3 regions of the Salipiger sp. 1_MG-2023 genome follow, and region 1 is predicted to be linked to each of the others. Evidence: riboswitches for the same ligand, from Rfam matches in the RefSeq annotation. Region 1 holds a riboswitch; each other region holds the start of a gene.
What was found. A riboswitch is a leader RNA that binds a small molecule or an ion and turns the genes downstream of it on or off. The one in region 1 is predicted to bind thiamine pyrophosphate.
Positions count from the first base shown of each region.

Region 1 (2,256 bases):
GCCCGCGCGTGCCCTCGCCCCCGGCCACGATGGCAACCAGCGTATCGCTTTCGCGGGCAAGCTGCACGAGGTCCGGCACAAAGCGCCACTGCGCCCCCTTGTCGCGCCGGTTCCAGTAGCTGACCTGCATCCCCAGTGCCGCGCCGCGCTCTGCGATGGCCTGCCCGATGGTGCCCAGCCCGACCACCCCCAGCCGCGAGCCGGCAACGCTGGTCTGCAATGGAAAGGGCCCCTTGCGCGCCCAGTTCCCCGAACGCACCCAGGCATCCGCCGCCACCAGCCCGCGCCGCGCCGCCAGCATCAGCAGGATCGCGGTGTCGGCCACGTCGTCGCACAGCGCTGGCGAGCTGTTGGTCAGCGCAATGCCGCGCTGCGCCATGGTCGCAAGATCGAAGCCTTCGAACCCCGCCGAAGAACAGGCGACCAGCTCGAGCCGCGGCATCAGGTCCAGCATCTGCCGGGTCAGCGGCGCGTGGCCATTGGTGGCCAGCGCGCGGCAGGCCGGGCCGTGCTGCGCCAGAAACGCCTCTTTGTCCGGCGCAAGATCCCAGCGGTGCAGGCGGTAGGCAGCGTCAAGCTGCGCCATTGCAGCCGGGCGCTGCGGGCAAAGCATCATCAGGTCGGGCTTGGTCATCGCGGGGTCTCCGGTATGGTGTTGGCGCACCCGCAGAGGTCTGACGCAAGTCACCCCCGACGGCAAGCCCGCGCCGCCCTGAACCGCAGGGCTTGACGCGCCATGCCAACGGTGAAACCCTCGCGGCACTAGCGACAGGGGCGCTCGGGAAACCGGGCTGAGACGCACCCTTCGAACCTGAACCGGATAATGCCGGCGGAGGGAGGCGCGCAGGACTTGAACGGCCATGCGCCCTCTGTCTGCCAGTCTTCCCCCGCGCGGGAGGAGACAGAGTTGAGCGACACAACAGCCGCAAACCAGCGCGCCGCCGAGGCGCTGCACGCCATGCGCACCGCCGCGCCGCTGGTGCACAACATCACCAATTATGTCGCGATGAACATCATGGCGAACGTGATGCTGGCGGCGGGGGCCTCGCCCGCGATGCTGCATGCACGCGAAGAAGCCGCCGAGTTCGCCGGCATCGCACAGGCGCTGACCCTCAACATCGGCACTATCTCGCCGCCCTGGGCCGAGGCGATGATTGGCGCGGCGCAGGCCATCGCGGACAAGCCCTGGGTGCTTGATCCGGTGGCGGTAGGGGCGACGGGGTATCGCCGGACGCTCGGCGCCGAGCTGCTGGCGCGGAGCCCGACGGTGATCCGGGGCAATGCCTCCGAGATCCTGTCTCTCGCCGGAACCCAAGCGGCGGGCAAGGGCGCCGACGCCGCCGACAGCGTCGCCGCGGCGCAAGATGCTGCCCGCGCGCTTGCGCTGCAGACCGGCGGCGTAGTCGCGGTGACCGGCGCGCTGGATTACGTCACCGACGGGACGCGCGCCGCCGAGGTTGCGAACGGTCACCCCATGATGCCGCGCATCACCGCGCTGGGGTGTTCGCTGACCGGCATCGTCGGGGCCTTCTGCGTCGGGCAAAATCCGTTCGACGCAACCGTCGCGGCGCTGGCCTTCTATGGTCTCGCCGGGGAACGCGCAGGAATGGCCAGCGCCGGGCCGGGCTCGTTTCAGGTGGCCTTCCTCGATGCGCTGGCGGCGATCACCCCCGAAGATCTGGCTGCGGGCGCAAGGATCGCGGCACGATGATCCCGCCGCTGTGCTTCATTACCGATGCCACGGCCCCCGCCCCGGTCATCGAGCAGGCGCTGGCCGCTGCCGCCGGAGGCGCGGGCTGGGTACAACTGCGCGACAAGACCCTGCCCGACCCGGCCTTCGCCGCGCTGGCGCGCGATCTGATGGCCCGGCTCGCGCCTTTGGGCGCGCAGCTGGTGATCAACGACCGGGTCGCGATCGCCCTCGCCATCGGCGCCCCGGTGCTGCATATCGGCCAGTCCGACGGCGATCCGGCGCAGATCCGCCAGCGCATCGGTCCAGACATGATCCTTGGCCTGTCGGTCGAGAACGAGGCGCAGCTAGGCGATGTGCCCGCCGGGGTCGACTACCTCGGCCTCGGGCCGATCTATGCCACCGCGTCGAAACCCGACCACGCCCCGCCCATCGGGCACGGCGGCTTTGCCCGCATCGCAGCGCGCAGCGCCCTGCCCTGCCTCGCCATCGGCGGCATCACCGCGCAGGACGCCGCCGCCGTGAAATCGGCCGGCGGTGCCGGGCTTGCGGTGGTGTCTGCCATC
Region 1 covers NZ_JAUOQN010000066.1:8,795-11,050, reverse strand. The annotation lists gene Q4543_RS20950 (2-hydroxyacid dehydrogenase) at 1-634, opposite strand, end outside; TPP riboswitch at 761-855, shown strand; gene thiM (hydroxyethylthiazole kinase) at 908-1,711, shown strand; gene thiE (thiamine phosphate synthase) at 1,708-2,256, shown strand, end outside.

Region 2 (2,256 bases), on a different contig from region 1:
GATGATCATGGCCCGCTGATCGACGCGGCCGGGCAGGGCAACCTGATCCGGCAGGCCGGTTTTTTCGAATTCTATCGCAGCGCCGCCGCCTTTGACGCGCAGGCGCAATACGCCCACCGCATGGAGGCGGAATTCGGCGTGCCGTTCCGCGCGCTCGACGGCGCGGCCTTTGCCCGCGAAGAGCCATCGTTTCAAACCCGCTATGCCGGGGCGCTGCACTGGACCGGCAGCTGGACCTGCGCCAGCCCCGGCCGGCTGACCGGGGCCTATGCCGATCTCTTCGTGGCTCGGGGCGGCAGGCTGGCGCGCGGTGACGCAGCAAGCCTGACGCAGCAGGGCAGCGGCTGGACAGTGCAGGGCGAGGCTGGGCCGCTGAGCGGCGAACATGCTGTGATCTGCCTTGGCCCTTGGTCGCCCGAAGTTCTGAAACCGTTTGGCTATCGCGTCAACATGGTGTGGAAGCGCGGCTATCACCAGCATTTCACCGGCTCGGCGCCGCTTCAGCGCCCCTGTGTCGATTCCGAACACGGGCTCGTGCTGTCGCCGATGACCCAAGGTCTGCGCATGGCCACCGGCGCGGCGCTGGTGGGGCAGACCGATCCGGTCGATCGCGCGCAGCTGATCTTTGGCGAGCGGGTGATGCGCCGCGAGATCGACCTTGGCCGCGTGGTCGAGGATCAGCCGTGGTACGGGCATCGCCCCTGCCTGCCGGACATGCTGCCGCTTGTCGGAAAGGCGCCGCGCCATGCCGGGCTGTGGCTCAATTTCGGCCATGGGCATCAGGGCTTCACGCTGGGGCCGACGACGGGGAGCCTGCTGGCCGACGCGATGGCGGGGATGGGCTCTGATCTGATCGAGGCGCTGTCTCCGGCGGGGCGGGCGGCTGTCATCCGCTGACCCGTCTTGGCGCTCTGCGGCAGAGGCTGTTCATCAATCCAGACGCGATCCCCCGCGACGGCCCTTGTAGGCCGCGCGCGAAGCGGCTAGCCTTTGCGAAATCCGTTGGGGTGCCCCGTCAGGGGCTGAGAGGCATGTGCCAACCCATCGAACCTGATCCGGGCAATACCGGCGTAGGGAACGGAGAGAGCGCAGACCCCGGCGATATTGCCCCTGCGCCCCCCTCCTCCTTTCCGCGCCGACCGCCCGCGCCGATGGAGGACCAAAGATGAGGCCACAACCAGCTTGCATTGCCGCTGCCGGAACGGGCAGCGCGCCATGCGCCGGAGCGCGGCCATGACCCGCGCCATGGTGATCGGCGGCGGCGTGGCCGGGCTTTGCACCGCGAGCGAACTGCTGGCGCGGGGCTGCGAGGTGACACTCTGCGATCCGCAGCCCGATCCCGGCCCGCATGGCTGTTCGTGGTGGGCGGGCGGCATGCTGGCGCCGTTCTGCGAAGGCGAAACCGCCGAAGAACCGGTGGTGCGGCTGGGCCAGCTATCCGCCGACTGGTGGGAAGGGCAGGGCGCCACGGTCACCCGCAAGGGCACGCTGGTGCTGACCCTCGGGCGCGACCGGCGCGAGCTTGACCGTTTTGCCCGCCGCACCAGCGGGCATGTGGCGCTGGATGACGCGGGGATTGCGGCGCTAGAGCCCGATCTTGCCGGGCGCTTTGGCCGCGCCCTGCACATGTCCAGCGAGGCGCATCTGGACCCGCGCGCGGCCCTGCAGACCCTGCGCGCCCGGCTGGAGCGCTCTGGCGTGCGCTTTGAGCCGCGAGAGGCCACGCCCGAGGGGCTGACCTTTGATTGTCGCGGGCTGAGCGCGCGAGATGCGCTGCCGGACCTGCGCGGCGTCAAAGGCGAGATGGTGATCCTGCGCAGCGCCGACATCGCGCTGGCCCGCCCGGTGCGCCTGCTGCACCCGCGCTATCCGCTGTATGTGGTGCCGCGCGCCGACGGGATCTTTATGCTGGGCGCCACGCAGATCGAAAGCGACGAGCGTCACCGGCGCAGCGTGCGCTCGGTGTTCGAACTGTTGTCGGCGGCCTATGCGCTGCACCCGGCTTTTGGCGAGGCAGAGCTGGTCGAAATCGGCGCCGATGCGCGCCCCGCCTTTCCCGGAAACCTTCCCCGCCTGCGCCGGCGGGGGCAGACCTTTTATCTTAACGGGCTGTTTCGTCACGGCTTTCTGCTTGCCCCCGCCTTGGCGCGGATGGCGGTGGCCGCCGCGCTGGACGGTCAGAAAACGGAGTTCATGGATGAAAGTCATGATTAACGGCACCGCCACCACGCTGGCATCGACCACGCTTGCCACCGC
Region 2 covers NZ_JAUOQN010000040.1:15,072-17,327, reverse strand. The annotation lists gene Q4543_RS16965 (FAD-binding oxidoreductase) at 1-897, shown strand, start outside; TPP riboswitch at 994-1,094, shown strand; gene Q4543_RS16960 (FAD-dependent oxidoreductase) at 1,234-2,214, shown strand; gene thiS (sulfur carrier protein ThiS) at 2,198-2,256, shown strand, end outside.
Region 2: linked by a shared signal. The riboswitch ahead of Q4543_RS16960 (FAD-dependent oxidoreductase) and the one ahead of thiM (hydroxyethylthiazole kinase) in region 1 are both predicted to bind thiamine pyrophosphate.

Region 3 (2,256 bases), on a different contig from region 1:
CAAAGCGCAGCACGACGTCTTGTCCGGTGGAAATACCGCCGAGGATGCCGCCGGCATGGTTCGAGTTATAGACCGGCCCGTCTGGCCCCATCGAGATCTCGTCGGCATTGTCCGACCCGCGCAGCAGGGCAGCGGCCATGCCATCGCCGATCTCGACCGCTTTCACCGCGTTGATCGACATCATCGCCGCCGCAAGATCGGTGTCGAGCTTGCCATAGATCGGCGCGCCCAGCCCGGCGGGGACGCCGCGGGCCACCACCTCGATCACCGCGCCGATGCTGTCGCCCGACTTGCGCAGCGCATCAAGGTCACCCGCCCAGTCCTGAGCGGTCTGGGCATCGGGGCACCAGAACGGGTTTTCGCCCACCTGCGCCAAATCGAACCGCGCCCGGTCGATGGCGCGCGGGCCCATCTGTACCATGTAGCCGGTGATCTCGATCCCCGGCGCCAGCATGTCCAGCGCGGCCCGCGCCAGCCCGCCAGCGGCAACCCGCGCCGCCGTTTCGCGCGCCGAAGACCGCCCGCCACCGCGATAATCGCGGATGCCGTATTTCTGCCAATAGGTGATGTCGGCGTGACCGGGGCGGAATTTCTCGGCGATCTCGCCGTAATCCTTCGACCGCTGGTCGGTGTTTTCGATCATCAGCTGCACCGGGGTGCCGGTGGTCTCACCTTGGAACACGCCTGACAGGATCTTCACCGCATCCGGTTCGCGCCGCTGCGTAGTGTATTTGTTCTGGCCCGGTTTGCGCCGGTCGAGCCAGAGCTGAAGCATCGCCTCATCAATGGCAACGCCCGGCGGGCAGCCATCGACGGTCGCCCCAAGCGCGGGGCCATGGCTTTCGCCCCAAGTGGTGACGCGAAACAGGTGGCCGAAACTGTTCAGGCTCATGGCGGGCTCCTCTGCTGACGGGTTCTGTTAGGGCAGCCGCGCCCGCGTCTCAAGGGAAATCCCCTTGCCAGAGGCCTTACGCGCCGCTACGAGTCAGCCCACCTCGGGGTGCCTGAGAGGGCTGAGATGCGCAATGCGAACCCGTTGAACCTGACCCGGTTAACACCGGCGGAGGGAAGGTGACGGCACCCAGATCACCGGGATAGCCCAGTCTTGCCCTCTCGCCGCAAGAATGGAGGATGCCATGAACACGGCCATCACCTTTGCAGCGGGATGCGTTCTGGCCAGCGGCGCGCTGGCGGACACCCCTGTCCTGACGGTTTACGCGGCGGATTACATCGCCTCGGAATGGGGCCCCGGCCCGAAGATCGAAGAGATGTTCGAAGAGACCTGCGGCTGCGATCTGCAATTCTCGCCCGGCGATCTGATGCCGCGCCTGCTGCTTGAGGGCGGGCGCACAGAGGCCGACGTGGTCATGGGGCTGAACAGCGACGTGACGAAGAAGGCGCGCGAAAGCGGCTTGTTCGCGCCGCACGGGGTTGACCTGTCGCCGCTGACGCTGCCGGTGGCGTGGGAAGATGACATTTTCCTGCCCTATGATTATAGCGCCACGGCCTTCATCTACGACACAACGCGCCTGCCGAACCCGCCCGAAAGCTTCGAGGCGCTGCTGGAGGCGGATGACGACATCAGCATCGTGATTCAGGATCCGCGCAGTTCGATTTCCGGTCTGGCAACGGTGCTTTGGGTCGAAAAGGTGTTTGGCGATCGCGCGCAAGAGGCTTGGGGCAAGCTTGCCCCCAAGATCCTGACCGCCACCAAGACATGGTCGGAAAGCTATGGCCTGTTCACCGATGGCGAGGCCGACATGGTGATGAGCTACGTCGCCAGCCCGGCCTATCACATCATCGCCGAAGGGGATCGCACCAAGAAGGCGGCGATCTTCCCCGAGGGGCATTACTTTATGGTGCAGCTCGCGGCAAAGATCGCCAGTACCGATCAGCCCGAACTGGCCGATGACTTCATGCAATTCGTCCTGTCGGAACCGTTTCAGACGATGATCGCCACCGGCGACTGGTCGTTCCCGGCGGCGCTGCCGCAGGAAAAATGGCCCGAAGGGTTCAAGGAATTGCAGATCCCCGAGACGGTGCTGTTCTATTCCGAGGACGAAGCCGCCGATCTGCGTGACAAGGCCATCGAGGCCTGGCGCGCGGCGTTGTCGCAGTAAGGGCTGGCGTTGACGATCTGGCAGGGGCGGGGCCCCGCCCTTGTTGCCGGGCTGGCCGTGGCGGCGCTGACCCTTGGTCCGGTGGCGGCGGTGCTCTGGCGGGCCGAAGGCCTCGGCGCGCCCGGCCCCGCCGACT
Region 3 covers NZ_JAUOQN010000037.1:34,942-37,197, forward strand. The annotation lists gene aroC (chorismate synthase) at 1-892, opposite strand, end outside; TPP riboswitch at 987-1,086, shown strand; gene Q4543_RS16330 (thiamine ABC transporter substrate binding subunit) at 1,137-2,120, shown strand; gene Q4543_RS16335 (thiamine/thiamine pyrophosphate ABC transporter permease ThiP) at 2,130-2,256, shown strand, end outside.
Region 3: linked by a shared signal. The riboswitch ahead of Q4543_RS16330 (thiamine ABC transporter substrate binding subunit) and the one ahead of thiM (hydroxyethylthiazole kinase) in region 1 are both predicted to bind thiamine pyrophosphate.